One region of the Kitasatospora sp. NPDC097605 genome, then DNA from elsewhere that is predicted to be linked to it. Evidence: riboswitches for the same ligand, from Rfam matches in the RefSeq annotation. Region 1 holds a riboswitch; each other region holds the start of a gene.
What was found. A riboswitch is a leader RNA that binds a small molecule or an ion and turns the genes downstream of it on or off. The one in region 1 is predicted to bind cobalamin.

Region 1 (3,200 bases):
CGGAGACCTCGACCGGTTTCAACGCGGCCGGGTCGGGGGCTTCGGCGTGCCGGGCGAAGACGCGCTCGACGTAGCGGTGGCCGGTGTCGGCACCGATCACCAGGTGCAGCCGGTCGGGGTGGCGGCGTGCCTCGTAGGTCGCGGCCAGGTAGCCGGCGCCGGTGGACAGCCCGGCGAAGACGGCGTGGTCGCGCAGCAGGGCGACGGTGCCCGCCATGGCGTGGGTGAAGTCCAGCCAGTGGATGCCGTCGTAGAGGTGGTGGCGGACGTTGTCGAAGACGATGGAGGAGCCGATCCCGGCGATGATCGCCTCCGGGTCGTGGTGCCGCTGGCTGCCGAAGGTGACGCTGCCGAAGGGCTGCACCCCGACCAGCCGCACCGACGGGTCGGAGGCGCGCAGCCGGGTCGCCACCCCGCCGGTCGAGGCGCCGGAGCCGACGCCGCCGACGACGGTCAGCGCCGCGCCGGGGAAGGCGGCCGTGATCCGGTCGGCGACCTCGTGGTAGCCGAGGTAGTGGACGTCGTCGTGGTACTGCCGCATCCAGTGCCAGTCCGGGTGTTCGGCGAGCAGCTCGCGTACCCGGCGCACCCGCAGCTCCTGGTCCAGTTTGAGGTCGCGGGACGGCACGACCTGCTCCACGGTGGCGCCGAGGATCTCCAACTGGGCGCGGGTGGTGGCGTCGACGGTGGTGGACGCGACGATGTGGCAGCGCATGCGGTGCCGGTGGCAGGCGAGCGCCAGCGCGTAGGCGTAGATGCCGCTGGAGCTGTCCACCAGGGTCTGCCCGGGGCGGACGGTGCCGCGCTCCAGCAGGTGGCGGACGGCGGCGAGCGCCGAGTAGATCTTCATCGACTCGAACCGGACCAGCACGAGGCCGTCGGTGAGCCGGACGAGATCGGGGACCTTCAGGGCGTCGGCGATGTGGGGGTGGATCACCTGTAGCCTCCTTGGGCGAAGGAACACTGGTGGCCGAGCGAGTGGAAGAACGCGGACAGGTCCGACTTGAGCGCGGCGTCCGGGCGTCCGGGGAGCAGGTAGCCGACCAGGCAACCGGTGTGGGCGACGAAGATCCCGTCGGCACCGAACTCCTCGCGGTGGGCGAGCAGCGCGTCGAACGTCGCTTTGGGGAGAACCTGTTGGGAGAGCGCGGCGCTGGCCGTGGCCGTGCGCGCGACGGCGGCCTGGTCGCCCGCGGCGAATCCCTTCAGCAGGTCGGTCAGGCAGCGCCGGTACTCCTCGCCGTGCCGCCGGTAGTGCCCGAGCAGCAGGTCGGTGACGGCGGCGGTGTCCACCGTCCCGGGCTCGGTGATGTACGCGGTGTGGAAGCCGATGCCGGTGCCCAGCCGCCGCACCACCCGGTGCCGGCCACTCAGGTGCAGGGCGAACTCGTCGAGGAAGACGCTGTCGGCCCGTTCGATCTGGCGCAGCACGGCGAGCACCACCCCGGTGTCGTACGGCAGCGCGAAGATCCGGAACAGGCAGCGCAGCGTCGCCACGATGTCGGCGGTCGAACTCGCCATGCCCACCCCGACGGTGAGCTCGGAGTGCACGCACCAGCGGCCCGGCGGCAGGGTCAGCCCGAAGCGCTCCAGGAACAGCCGGGCGGCCGTCGCGGCCTTCGCCCCGAGCGGCAGCGGGTCCGACGTGTCCGTCCCCGGGGTGAAGTGCACCCAGGAGTGGCGGTCGACGGGGAACGACACCACCGCGATGTCGGGGCGGGGACCTGCGCGCAGCGGTCCCTGGTAGAGCTCGCCCAGGGTGCCGTGGCAGACACCGGAGAGCGTGCCGCCCGGCGGCGGGGCGGGCCGGGCCCCTCCGGTGGGGGTCACCATCGCGCCGCCCGGGCCGCCGGTGGGCGGGCCGGTCGGCGCCCGGTGCGGGCGGGCGGAACTCGCGCGGTCACGGGCACGTCCTCCTCCTCGTTCCGAGCCCCGCGTCATGACCCGGAGGAGGAGGGCACGGCGTGTCGTCGCACGCCGCGCAGCCGTCGTACCGCCGACCCAGTCCACGAGGTCACCGTGCACAGCCCGCACGTGGGGGTGCGGGCGCAGCGGCAGGTCTTCGGACTCGTGGGCCGGTACGCCGAAGGACCGGCGCACACCTACCGGCCGTCGCTTCCCGGGCCGGGGCGGAGCCCGGCCCAGTGCTGATGACGGCTTTCGTTCCCACTCACCGCTGCGGGACAGTCCCGGTTTCCCACCGGGTTCCCTCTTGCGTCGCGCCGCCGAAGTCCGGTCGGTCGGGAGGCGCGAACCGGCTGCGGTGATGAGCATACGGGGGCTCGCGCTCCGGTGGCAGGGCACGTGCGGGCGGTTGTCCGAATGCGATCGGTCCGCGGGCCGGAGCGTGGGGGCGCCGCGGCGGGAGGCCGCCGGTGCACGTGCCACTCTGGCCGGATACGGGCTCGGCATGCCGGAACCCCTCCGCCACACTTGTTCGACCCATCGCCCGCTGTACACCGTCAATCGGTGTCCCGCCGTTCCGGAAGGTCCACGATGCTGCCTGAGACGACGTCGGGGGACGACGCTCCGGACGCCCCGCCCGCCGCCGGGAGGCGGCCCGCCGAACGCATCGCCCCGCGCGCCGCCCCGCGCACCGACCTGCGCGCCGACCTGCGGGCCGCGCTGCCCGACGCGAGTGCGGCGGTCGGCGTCACCGCGGCGGTGTTCGTGCTGCTGTACGTCCGGATGGACGCGGGCACCTCGGCCACGGTGGCGGTCATGCCGTTCATGGACGACTCGCGCACGTACTGGATGTACCTGCTGAGCCAGGCGTTCGGCTGGTCGGGACTGCTGTGGGCCTGGGGGACGGTGGTGCTGGGGCTGCTGCTGTCCGGTCCGCGGCCCGTCCGACTGCCGGTCGCCCGGCAGACCCTGGAGCGCTGGCACCGCACGACGAGCCTGACAACGACGGCCCTGATGTTCGCGCACGCGCTGATGTTCGCGGCCGAACTCGTGCGCTACGAGGCCGGATCGGCGTGGGGCGACCGGCTCTGGTCGGGGTTCGCCGACAGCTTCGTGCCCGGCTGGTACGACTCCGGCACCGGCCGGACCGCCATCCCGCTCGGGCAGGGTGCGCTCTACCTGGCCGTGCCGCTCGGCCTGCTGTTCTACGTGCGGCACCGGATCGGGCCGAACACCTGGCGCCGGCTGCACCGCTTCGTGGTCGTCGTCTACGTGCTGAGCGTCTGGCACACCCT
Region 2 (3,200 bases), on a different contig from region 1:
GGGCGGCGCGGGTCTCGCCGTAGGCCTCGTGGCGGCCCAGCTGCTCGGCCAGGTCGGCGGAGCGCTCGTAGGCGGTGAGCATGATGCGCTCGGCGATGAGCGTGGAGAGGGCCTTGGCCTCCGCGGAGTCGAAGTCGATCCGCAGCTGGAAGAAGACGTCCTGCAGGCCCATCACGCCGAGGCCGACCGGGCGCCAGCGGGAGTTGGACGCGCCGGCCTCGGGGGTCGGGTAGAAGTTGATGTCCACCACGCGGTCGAGGAAGGTGACGGCGGTGCGGACGGTGGCGTCCAGGCGCTCCCAGTCCATCGCGTTCAGCAGGTCGCCGGCCGACGCGCCGGCGGCGACGTGGGCGCCGAGGTTGACCGAGCCGAGGTTGCAGACCGCGGTCTCGGAGTCGTCGGTGACCTCCAGGATCTCGGTGCAGAGGTTGGAGGAGTGCACCGTGCGGCCCGGCAGCGCGGTCTGGTTGGCGGCGCGGTTGGAGGCGTCCTTGAAGGTCATCCAGCCGTTGCCGGTCTGCGCCAGGGTCCGCATCATCCGGGCGTAGAGGGTCTGCGCGGGGATGGTGCGCACGGCCTTGCCGGCCAGCTCGGCCTTGCGGTAGGCCTCGTCGAACTCCTCGCCCCAGAGGTCGACCAGCTCGGGGACGTCGGCGGGGGAGAACAGCGACCAGTCGGCGTTGGCGTTGACCCGGCGCATGAACTCGTCCGGGATCCAGTGCGCCAGGTTGAGGTTGTGGGTGCGGCGCGCCTCCTCGCCGGTGTTGTCGCGCAGTTCGAGGAACTCCTCGATGTCCGCGTGCCAGGTCTCCAGGTAGACGCAGGCCGCGCCCTTGCGGCGGCCGCCCTGGTTGACGGCGGCGACCGAGGAGTCGAGGGTGCGCAGGAACGGCACGATGCCGTTGGACTTGCCGTTGGTGCCGCGGATCAGCGAGCCGCGCGAGCGGATCCGGGAGTAGGACAGGCCGATGCCGCCGGCGTGCTTGGACAGCCGGGCGATCTGCGCGTAGCGCGAGTAGATCGAGTCCAGGTTGTCCAGCGGGGAGTCCAGCAGGTAGCAGCTGGACATCTGGGGGTGGCGGGTGCCGGAGTTGAAGAGGGTCGGCGAGGAGGTCAGGTACTCCAGCCGGCTCATCAGGCGGTACAGCTCGGCGACCTCGGCGACCGACTGCTCGGTGTCGCCGACCGCCAGGCCACAGGCGACGCGGAGCAGGAAGTACTGCGGGGTCTCGACGACCTTGCGGGTGATCGGGTGGCGCAGCAGGTACCGGGACTGCACGGTGCGCAGGCCGAAGTACTCGAAGCGGTCGTCGCCCCGGGGGTCGACCAGGGCGTCCAGGGCGGCGGTGTGCTTGGCGACGAAGGCGGCGGTGGTGTCGCCGATCAGGCCCTCGGCGTGGCCGACCGCGATCGAGGTGGAGAACGAGACCACGCCCTGGCTCGCCGCCTCGTCCACGATCTCCAGCGCGAGCAGCCGGGCCGCGAGCTTGGAGTACTGCGGGTCCTCGGCGATCATCGACGCGGCGGCGTCGACGGCCAGCCCGCGCAGCTCGGCGAAGTCCGAGCCGGCGTGGCGGCCGCGGAGCGCGGCGGCGGCGACATGGCCGGGGTCGACCTGGGGGAGGTCGGCGCTGCGGTCGGTGAGGAGGCGCAGGAGCGCACCGCCGGGGTCGGAGACCGTCGGGTCGGCGGGGGCGGAGCTGGAACCCTGGGCGGGCAGGGTGGCTGAGGCAGCGGTGGTCAAGGCGCTCTCTCCTGGCGGCGGTCGGCGGCGTGGCTCGGGGTACCGGACCGTTCGGGGCAGGGGAGATCGCCGCGCGGGCCCTGAGGCGTCGCGCGCGTGTCGTCCCCGGCCCGCCCGCGAGGCCCGGAAGGTGGTGCTGGTGCCATGGCCTCTGCGGGGAGGCGTCGGCACGCCGTCGGCAGGTACTCGGACTCGTGGCGCACCTGGGGAGGCGGCCGCACACCGCTGCGGGGCAGTCCCGGACTCGCACCGGGTTCCCCTGCGTCGACAGCAGGAGTGAGCATACATCTAGTGGTGCTTGCTCGATGCGACACCACATGTTGTGCAGCGTGGCGTGTTGCTCCGATGACCGGTGGTACCGGGGCGGGGCCGCGGGTGGCCGTGGCGGGCCCCTGTTCTGAAACGGATTGGTCACCGGAACGGTCCCTCGTACGGTGCATGCCCTACGATCTCGGCACATGAGCGAGGGAACGGGCGCTCCGGGGGAGTGGGCCAGTCGGGCCGTGCCGCCGGAGCAGGGTCAGCAGCCTGGCACGCCGGGTCAGGCGCCGCAGCCGGGGCAGCCGCCGGTGCCGCCGCCCGGCGGTTTCGGGCCGCCTGCGACGCCGTACGTCCAGCCGGGGGCGGGGGTGCCGCCGCAGGCCCAGCCGCCGGTGGCGCCGCACCTGCCGTCCGGCGCGGTGCCGTACCCGCAGCCGGGGCCGCAGGGCGGACCCCAGCCCGGGCCGCCGCAGCCGGTGCCGCCGCAGCCCGGGCCGCCGCAGCCGCCGGCCCCGTTCGCCCAATGGCCCCAGCAGGGCGCCCAGCCGCCGCCGCTGACGCCGCAGCCGTCCCCGAACGAGCCGGACTGGAACGCGATGGCGGACCGCCACGCCACCGATTCGCGCCGCCGCAAGCGGCTGTGGATCGGCGCGGTGGTCGCGGCCGCCGTCCTGGTCGGTGGCGTCGTCGGGGCCGGGGTGTGGATCAACGGCCGGGACAAGGGCGACGACCCGAAGCCGAACGCGGGCACGTCCACGGCCGGCAGCCCGTCCGTCACGGCCACGCCCACCGAGCAGGCGCTGGCGGTCATCTCCGACGCCGCCACCGACAAGCTGCCGGTCGACGCGGCGACGCTGTTCCCGGATCAGACCCGGACCGTCGACGGCAAGGTGTGGACCCGTCAGGTGACCGGTTCGACCGCTCCCTGCTCCAAGGCGACCACCGGCGGGCTCGGCCTCGCGCTCGGCGACGACACCTGCCGTTCGCTGGTCCGCGCGACGTACGTCAACGGCGAGAGCGCCGTCACGGTCGGCGTCGCGGTCTTCGACAACAAGGCGGGCGCGGACCGGGCGATCGGCCGTCACGCGGGCCTGATCCAGGGTCTGTCCGGCACCGGTGTCGCGATGTTCTGCGTGACCGACAAGTCGGGCTGCGCCGAGACGCACGCCTCGATCGGCCGCTTCGGCTACTTCAC
Region 3 (3,200 bases), on a different contig from region 1:
TCGACCGGGTGATCCTGGCCCGGCTGATGGGCATCCCGGTCCGCTGAGGCCCCCGGCGGCGGGGCCGGACTGTCGGTGCCGGCTGCGATGATGGACGGGTCCTGAACGAACCACCGGGGGGAGCCGCGCCCGTGCCGGAAGGCCACATCATCCACCGCCTCGCCGCCGAGAACCACCGTGCCTTCGGCGGCCGGCCGGTCCGTGCCAGCAGCCCGCAGGGCCGCTTCGCGGACGGCGCCAAGCTGATCGACGGACGGGAGCTGGTCGCGGCCGAGGCCACCGGCAAGCACCTCTTCCTCGGCTTCGGCGAGGACGCCTGGGTACACGTCCACCTCGGCCTGTACGGCGGCTTCACCTTCGGCGAGATCGGCGACGGCCCGGTGCCCGCGCCGGTCGGCCTGGTCCGGCTGCGCCTGGAGAACGACGAGCACGTCGCGGACCTGCGCGGTCCCAACACCTGTGCGCTGATCACCGGCGCCGAGAAGGCCGCCGTCGCCGCCCGCCTCGGTCCGGACCCGCTGCGCGCCGACGCCGACCCGGACGGCGCCTGGCGGCGGATAACGGGCAGCCGTACGACGATCGCCGCCCTGCTGATGGACCAGAAGGTGCTGGCCGGGGTCGGCAACGTCTACCGCGCCGAGGTGCTGTTCCGGCACGGCATCGACCCGCAGCTGCCCGGCCGCGACCTGCGCCGCGCCGAGTGGGACGCGATCTGGGCCGACCTGGTCGCCCTGATGCGCGAGGGCGTCGGCGCCGGCCGCATCGACACCGTCCGCCCCGAGCACACCCCCGAGGCGATGAACCGCCCCCCGCGCGTCGACGACCACGGCGGCGAGGTCTACGTCTACCGCCGCGCCGGCCAGCCGTGCCTGGTCTGCGCCACCGACGTCCGCACCGAGGAACACGCCTCGCGCAACCTCTTCTGGTGCCCCACCTGCCAGCCCGCGCGAGCGACCGCCGCGCGGTAGACGGAGCGCGGGTCCGTACGCTTCGCAGGTGCGGGACCGGCAGAGCGCGACCCTGGCAAAGGGAAACCGACCGGGCGGATCCCTCGGTGGCGAAGGCGTTCGCCGATCGGAGCGCCTGCATGAAGCGTTCGCGCAGGCGGGGGAGTTGTGACGCTGGACACCGGGCGGGTGCGAGGCCTTGCACGGGTCCGTCCGGGGACCCTACGGTGTTCCCGCCGTGGTGCTCGGGAAGACCGGTGACGGACCCTCAGGGGTCCCAGTCCGGAGCGGCCCTCGCCACTGTGATCGGGGGAGAGTGTCCGTACCCATGACGCCACTGGGCGCCTCGCGCGCTTGGGAAGGCGGGTACGGAAGCCCCGTCAGCCAGGAGACCGGCCGCGGCATCTCACGAAGTCATTCCACGAGGTGCTGGAGCGTGATCCGCATGACCCTGCCCGAAACCGCCGCCCTGCCCGCCTTCCGCTGGCGCCGCGAGGACACCCTGCGCACCGCCGGGCTGATGGGCGTGATCCTCGCCATGCACGTGGTGGCGTTCGGCACGCTGATCTTCCTGGTCGCACCGGAGGAGTACGAGGTGGGCACCCAGGTCTTCGGAGTGGGCCTGGGCATCACCGCGTACACCCTCGGCATGCGGCACGCCTTCGACGCCGACCACATCGCGGTGATCGACAACACCACCCGCAAGCTGATGGCGGACGGCAAGCGCCCGGTCTCGGTGGGCTTCTGGTTCGCCCTCGGCCACTCCTCGATGGTGGTGATGATGGCCGCCCTCGTGGCGGGCGGCGCCCAGCTGGCCAACACCCTGATGGACGACGAGTCGACCACCCACCAGTGGCTGGGCATGGTCGGCACCTCGGCCTCCGGCGTCTTCCTCTACCTGATCGGCGCGCTCAACCTGGCCGCGCTGTTCGGCATCCTCAAGGTCTTCCGTTCGATGAGGGCCGGGAAGTTCGACGAGGCCGAGCTGGAGGCGCACCTGAACGCCCGCGGCCTGCTGGCGCGGGTGCTGAACCGCGCGACCCGCTCGATCACCCGCCCCGGCCAGATGTTCCCGGTCGGCATGGTGCTGGGCCTGGGCTTCGACACCGCGACCGAGGTCACCCTGATGGTGATGGCCGGCTCCGGCGCGGCCTCCGGCCTGCCCTGGTACGCGATCGTCTGCCTGCCGCTGCTGTTCGCGGCCGGGATGAGCCTGTTCGACACCCTGGACGGCACCTTCATGAACTTCGCCTACCAGTGGGCCTTCTCCAACCCGGTGCGCAAGGTCTACTACAACCTGACCATCACCGGCCTGTCCATCGCGGTCGCCTTCGTCATCGGCACCATCGAACTGGTCGGCGTCCTGCACGAGAAGCTCGACCTGACCGACCCGGTGACCGGCTGGATCGCGGACATCTCGCTGGACAACGTCGGCTACGCGATCGTCGGCCTGTTCGTGGTCGTCTGGGCCGCCGCCATCGCCTACTGGCGGCTGGCCGGGGTGGAGCGGAAGTGGGCCCCGAATCCCGCCGCGGGCGCGGAGTAGCGGCCGGGGCGGGCCGTCGCGGCGGCCCGGGTGGGGGCGTTCGGCGGGCGGATCGGTGGCCGGGTTCGTAGGCTCGACGCATGGCTGATGCGTACGCGGGCCGCCGGGAGCGGTTGCGGGAGCACTGCGGTGCGTCCGGGGCCGACGCGGCGCTGGTCACCCGGGCGGCGAACGTGCGGTACCTCACCGGGTGCCCGCCGTGCGGGGCGACGCTGCTGCTGACCCGGGACCGGGCGCTGCTCGCGCTGCCGGACGACCTGCCGCCGGACGACACCGGTGAGCACCTGATCGTTCCCGAGGTCACCCGGGTGCCGGTGGCGGCCGGGACGGACACCGCGCTGGCCGCGGCGGCCGCCGCGGCGCGGCTGGGGGTGGCCGGGCTCGCGGTGGAGGAGCACGACCTGACCGTCACCCGGCACCGGGCGGTGGCCGGGCTGGCGGAGGGGGTGCGGCTGACCGACGTCGGCCAGGCGGTCGAGCGGCTGCGGGTGGTCAAGGACGAGCACGAGATCGCCGACCTGCGGATCGCCGCCGAGATCGCCGACCAGGCGCTCGGCGAGCTGCTGGAGTCGATCCTGGTCGGGCGCACCGAACGGCACCTGGCGATGGAGCTGGAGCGCCGGATGATCGACCACGGCGCGGACCGGGCGGCCTTCCCGGTCTCGGTCGGCACCGGCAGCCATTCCGGCCAGCCGGCGCACCAGCCC
Region 4 (3,200 bases), on a different contig from region 1:
CTGCCGCAACGCCTACCTGGACACCTCCACCAACCGCTCCCGCAGGTACTGCTCGGACCGCTGCGCGACCCGCGCCAACGTCGCCGCCTACCGCGCCCGCAAGCGACTGGAGGCGGCCGCGGCGGCCGGCGGCGCGGAGAACCGGTAACCGGTCAGGGGTTCGCGAGCTCCTCCGGGCGGACCCAGACGCCGAGCCTGCGGGCCAGTCCGGGCACCCGGGCCAGCGGACCGGAGAGCAGCAGCCGCTCCAGCCGGCGGCCCGGCGCCAGCCAGGCCGGGCGCGGGCGCAGCCGCAGCAGCACCCGGCCGAGCACCAGCTCGTCCGGCACCGCGCCGTAGCTGCGGCTGTCGCTGTCCACCGGCCGGTTGTCGGAGAGCAGCCACCAGCCCTTGGGCCGCCGCCCGTCGGCCCGTTTGACGACCAGCAGGTTCTGCTGGAACGGGTGGCGGAAGACCACCACCGCGCCGGGCCGGATCCGCGCGCCGTACCGCACCAGCAGCTGGTCGCCGTCCCGCAGGGTCGGCACCATCGAGTCCCCCGCCACGTCGATCAGCCCGAACGGCGCGCCGCCCGCCGGGGGGCCGTCCTCCGGTTCCGCGCTGCGTGCCACGACTCCTCCTCCCGGCCCGCGTCCCTCCGCGACCCGCTGTCGCACACCAGTCTGCCGCACGGGCCGCGCGGCGCCGATGTCCGGAATCGACCGGTTCCTGCTCCGCCTTTTGCCCTAGGCCCGCCGCCCGACCGAGAAACCGCAGGGGCTGAAGGGTAATCTCGGGCCCGGGAAGACGATCCAAGGAAGGACTCCCCATGCTCTCTCGTCTGTTTGCACCGCGCGCCACCGCCCACGCCCACTGTGACCTGCCCTGCGGTGTCTACGACCCGGCCCAGGCCCGCATCGAGGCCGAGTCGGTGAAGGCCACCCAGGAGAAGTACCAGGCCAACGAGGACGCGCACTTCCGCGCCCGCGCCGTCATCATCAAGGAGCAGCGCGCCGAGGCCGTCAAGCACCACATCTCGGTGCTGTGGAGCGACTACTTCAAGGCCCCGCACTTCGAGAAGTACCCGCAGCTGCACCAGCTCATCAACGACACCCTGAAGGCCGCCTCGGCCGCCAAGGCGTCCACCGACCCGGCCACCGGCCAGGCGCTGCTCGACCTCATCGCCGAGGTCGACAAGATCTTCTGGGAGACCAAGCAGGGCTGATCCCCGCTCATTTCCCTGTCGAGCGCCCCCGTCCGCACCCGCGCGGACGGGGGCGCTCGCGTGTGTCCGTCACCACAGTCGGCTCAGTAAGGGTTGCCTGGCCTGTGCGCTTGTTATGCTGCCAAGGCGTCCAGAGGGGGAAGCCGGTGCGAATCCGGCGCTGACCCGCAACGGTAAACGGTGCCCCGTGCCCGTGAGCCCGATCGCCCGAGGACGCCGACCTCCCGACAACTCGCCGTGGACTGCGAGGGGATGGCGCCCCGGCACACCCGCGCCCGGGCGCGCCGCCCCGCGCCGTCCGCGGCCCGAGGCAAGGCGCGCACCAGTGAGCAGCACCGCGACCGCACCGGCCACCGCCGCGGCCCCGCCGGGCCCGCGCCGAACACCCGCCGTACCGCTGGCCGCCGCCCTCGCCGCGGCGCTGCTCGTCTCCCTGGTCTGCGCCGTCGCCGTGGGCTCCTCCGGACTCGGCTGGGGCCAGGTCCTGCGACTGCTGCGCGCCGGGCTGACGGGCGGTCGGCTGGAGGCCGACGAGGCCGCCGCCTACGCGATCGTCTGGGAGATCCGGCTGCCGCGCGCCGTGCTGGCCGCCGTGGTCGGCGCCGGACTGGCCGCCACCGGGGTCGCCGTCCAGGCGATGGTCCGCAACGCGCTCGCCGACCCGTTCGTGCTCGGCATCTCCTCCGGCGCCTCGGTCGGCGCCAACGCGGTGCTGATGCTGGGCGCCTTCGCCTCGCTCGGCGTCTGGGCGATCTCGGTCTCCGCCTTCGCCGCCGCCCTGCTCGCCATGGTGCTGGTCTACCTGACGGCCAGGACCGCCCACGGGCTCACCCCGCTGCGGCTGGTGCTCACCGGCACCGCGATGTCCTACGGCTTCTCCGCGCTGACGGCGCTGATGGTCTTCGCCGCCGCCCGCGGCGAGGCCGCCCGCTCCGCCATGATGTGGCTGCTCGGCAGCCTCGGCGGTGCCACCTGGGGCTCGGTGCCGATCGCCGCCGTCACCGTACTGGCCGGTCTGGCGTACCTGGCCTGCGCCGCCGGGCGGCTGGACGCGCTGGCCATGGGCGACGAGACGGCCGCCTCGCTCGGCGTGGACCCGGACCGGCTGCGCCGCGAGCTGTTCGTGGTCACCGCGGCCGTCACCGGCACCGTGGTCGCGGTCAGCGGGGCGATCGGCTTCGTCGGGCTGATGGTGCCGCACCTGGTGCGGATGCTGGTCGGTGCCGGCCACCGCCGGGTGCTGCTGGTCGCGCCGCTCGCCGGGGCGCTGCTGCTGGTCTGGGTGGACATCGTCTCCCGCACCCTGCTGGCGCCCGCCGAACTGCCGGTCGGCGTGGTCACCGCGGCCGTCGGGGTGCCCTGCTTCCTGCTGCTGATGCGCCGTCGCGGCTACTCCTTCGGCGGTGGCCGGTGACCGCCCCCGCCGCCGCCCCCGCCGGCTCCGTCCCCGCGCTGGACCTCGCCGTCGACCGGGTCTCGGTCGACCTGGCCGGCGTCCGGCTGGTCCACGACATCACGCTGACCGCCGCCGCCGGCCAGGTGGTCGGCCTGATCGGCCCGAACGGCAGCGGCAAGTCCACCCTGCTGCGCTGCGTCTACCGGGCGCTGCGGCCGGCCGCCGGCGCCGTCCTGCTGGGCGGCGACGACCTGCACGCGCTCGCCCCGCGCGAGGCCGCCCGGCGGGTGGCGGCGCTGCCCCAGGAGCACTCCGCCGAGTTCGACTTCACCGTGGCCGAGGTGGTCGGCATGGGCCGGCTGCCGCACCGGCGCGGCGCCCTGGCCGGCCCGTCGGCCGGTGACGAGGACCGCTGCGCCGGGGCCCTGCGCCGGGTCGGCGCCGCGCACCTGGCCGCCCGGGGCTTCCTGAGCCTCTCCGGCGGCGAGAAGCAGCGGGTGCTGATCGCCCGGGCGCTGGTCCAGGAGCCCAAGGTGCTGGTCCTCGACGAGCCGACCAACCACCTGGACATCGCCCACCAGTTGGAGGTGCTGGCGCTGG

Region 2: another riboswitch for cobalamin. It lies ahead of ABTX81_RS25855 (ribonucleoside-diphosphate reductase subunit alpha); the one in region 1 lies ahead of ABTX81_RS38020 (GHMP family kinase ATP-binding protein).
Region 3: another riboswitch for cobalamin. It lies ahead of nicT (Nickel transporter NicT); the one in region 1 lies ahead of ABTX81_RS38020 (GHMP family kinase ATP-binding protein).
Region 4: another riboswitch for cobalamin. It lies ahead of ABTX81_RS25710 (FecCD family ABC transporter permease); the one in region 1 lies ahead of ABTX81_RS38020 (GHMP family kinase ATP-binding protein).

The regions. Positions count from the first base shown of each region.
Region 1 is NZ_JBEOSF010000060.1:36,741-39,940, forward strand. It holds gene ABTX81_RS38015 (cysteine synthase family protein) at 1-937, opposite strand, end outside; gene ABTX81_RS38020 (GHMP family kinase ATP-binding protein) at 934-1,833, opposite strand; cobalamin riboswitch at 2,037-2,275, opposite strand; gene ABTX81_RS38025 (ferric reductase-like transmembrane domain-containing protein) at 2,497-3,200, shown strand, end outside.
Region 2 is NZ_JBEOSF010000025.1:64,518-67,717, reverse strand. It holds gene ABTX81_RS25855 (ribonucleoside-diphosphate reductase subunit alpha) at 1-1,720, opposite strand, end outside; cobalamin riboswitch at 1,905-2,032, opposite strand; gene ABTX81_RS25850 (hypothetical protein) at 2,203-3,200, shown strand, end outside.
Region 3 is NZ_JBEOSF010000064.1:8,526-11,725, forward strand. It holds gene ABTX81_RS38490 (AAA family ATPase) at 1-47, shown strand, start outside; gene ABTX81_RS38495 (Fpg/Nei family DNA glycosylase) at 132-968, shown strand; cobalamin riboswitch at 1,156-1,362, shown strand; gene nicT (Nickel transporter NicT) at 1,393-2,493, shown strand; gene ABTX81_RS38505 (M24 family metallopeptidase) at 2,574-3,200, shown strand, end outside.
Region 4 is NZ_JBEOSF010000025.1:32,071-35,270, forward strand. It holds gene ABTX81_RS25695 (CGNR zinc finger domain-containing protein) at 1-148, shown strand, start outside; gene sodX (nickel-type superoxide dismutase maturation protease) at 153-611, opposite strand; gene sodN (superoxide dismutase, Ni) at 809-1,204, shown strand; cobalamin riboswitch at 1,296-1,433, shown strand; gene ABTX81_RS25710 (FecCD family ABC transporter permease) at 1,530-2,618, shown strand; gene ABTX81_RS25715 (ABC transporter ATP-binding protein) at 2,657-3,200, shown strand, end outside.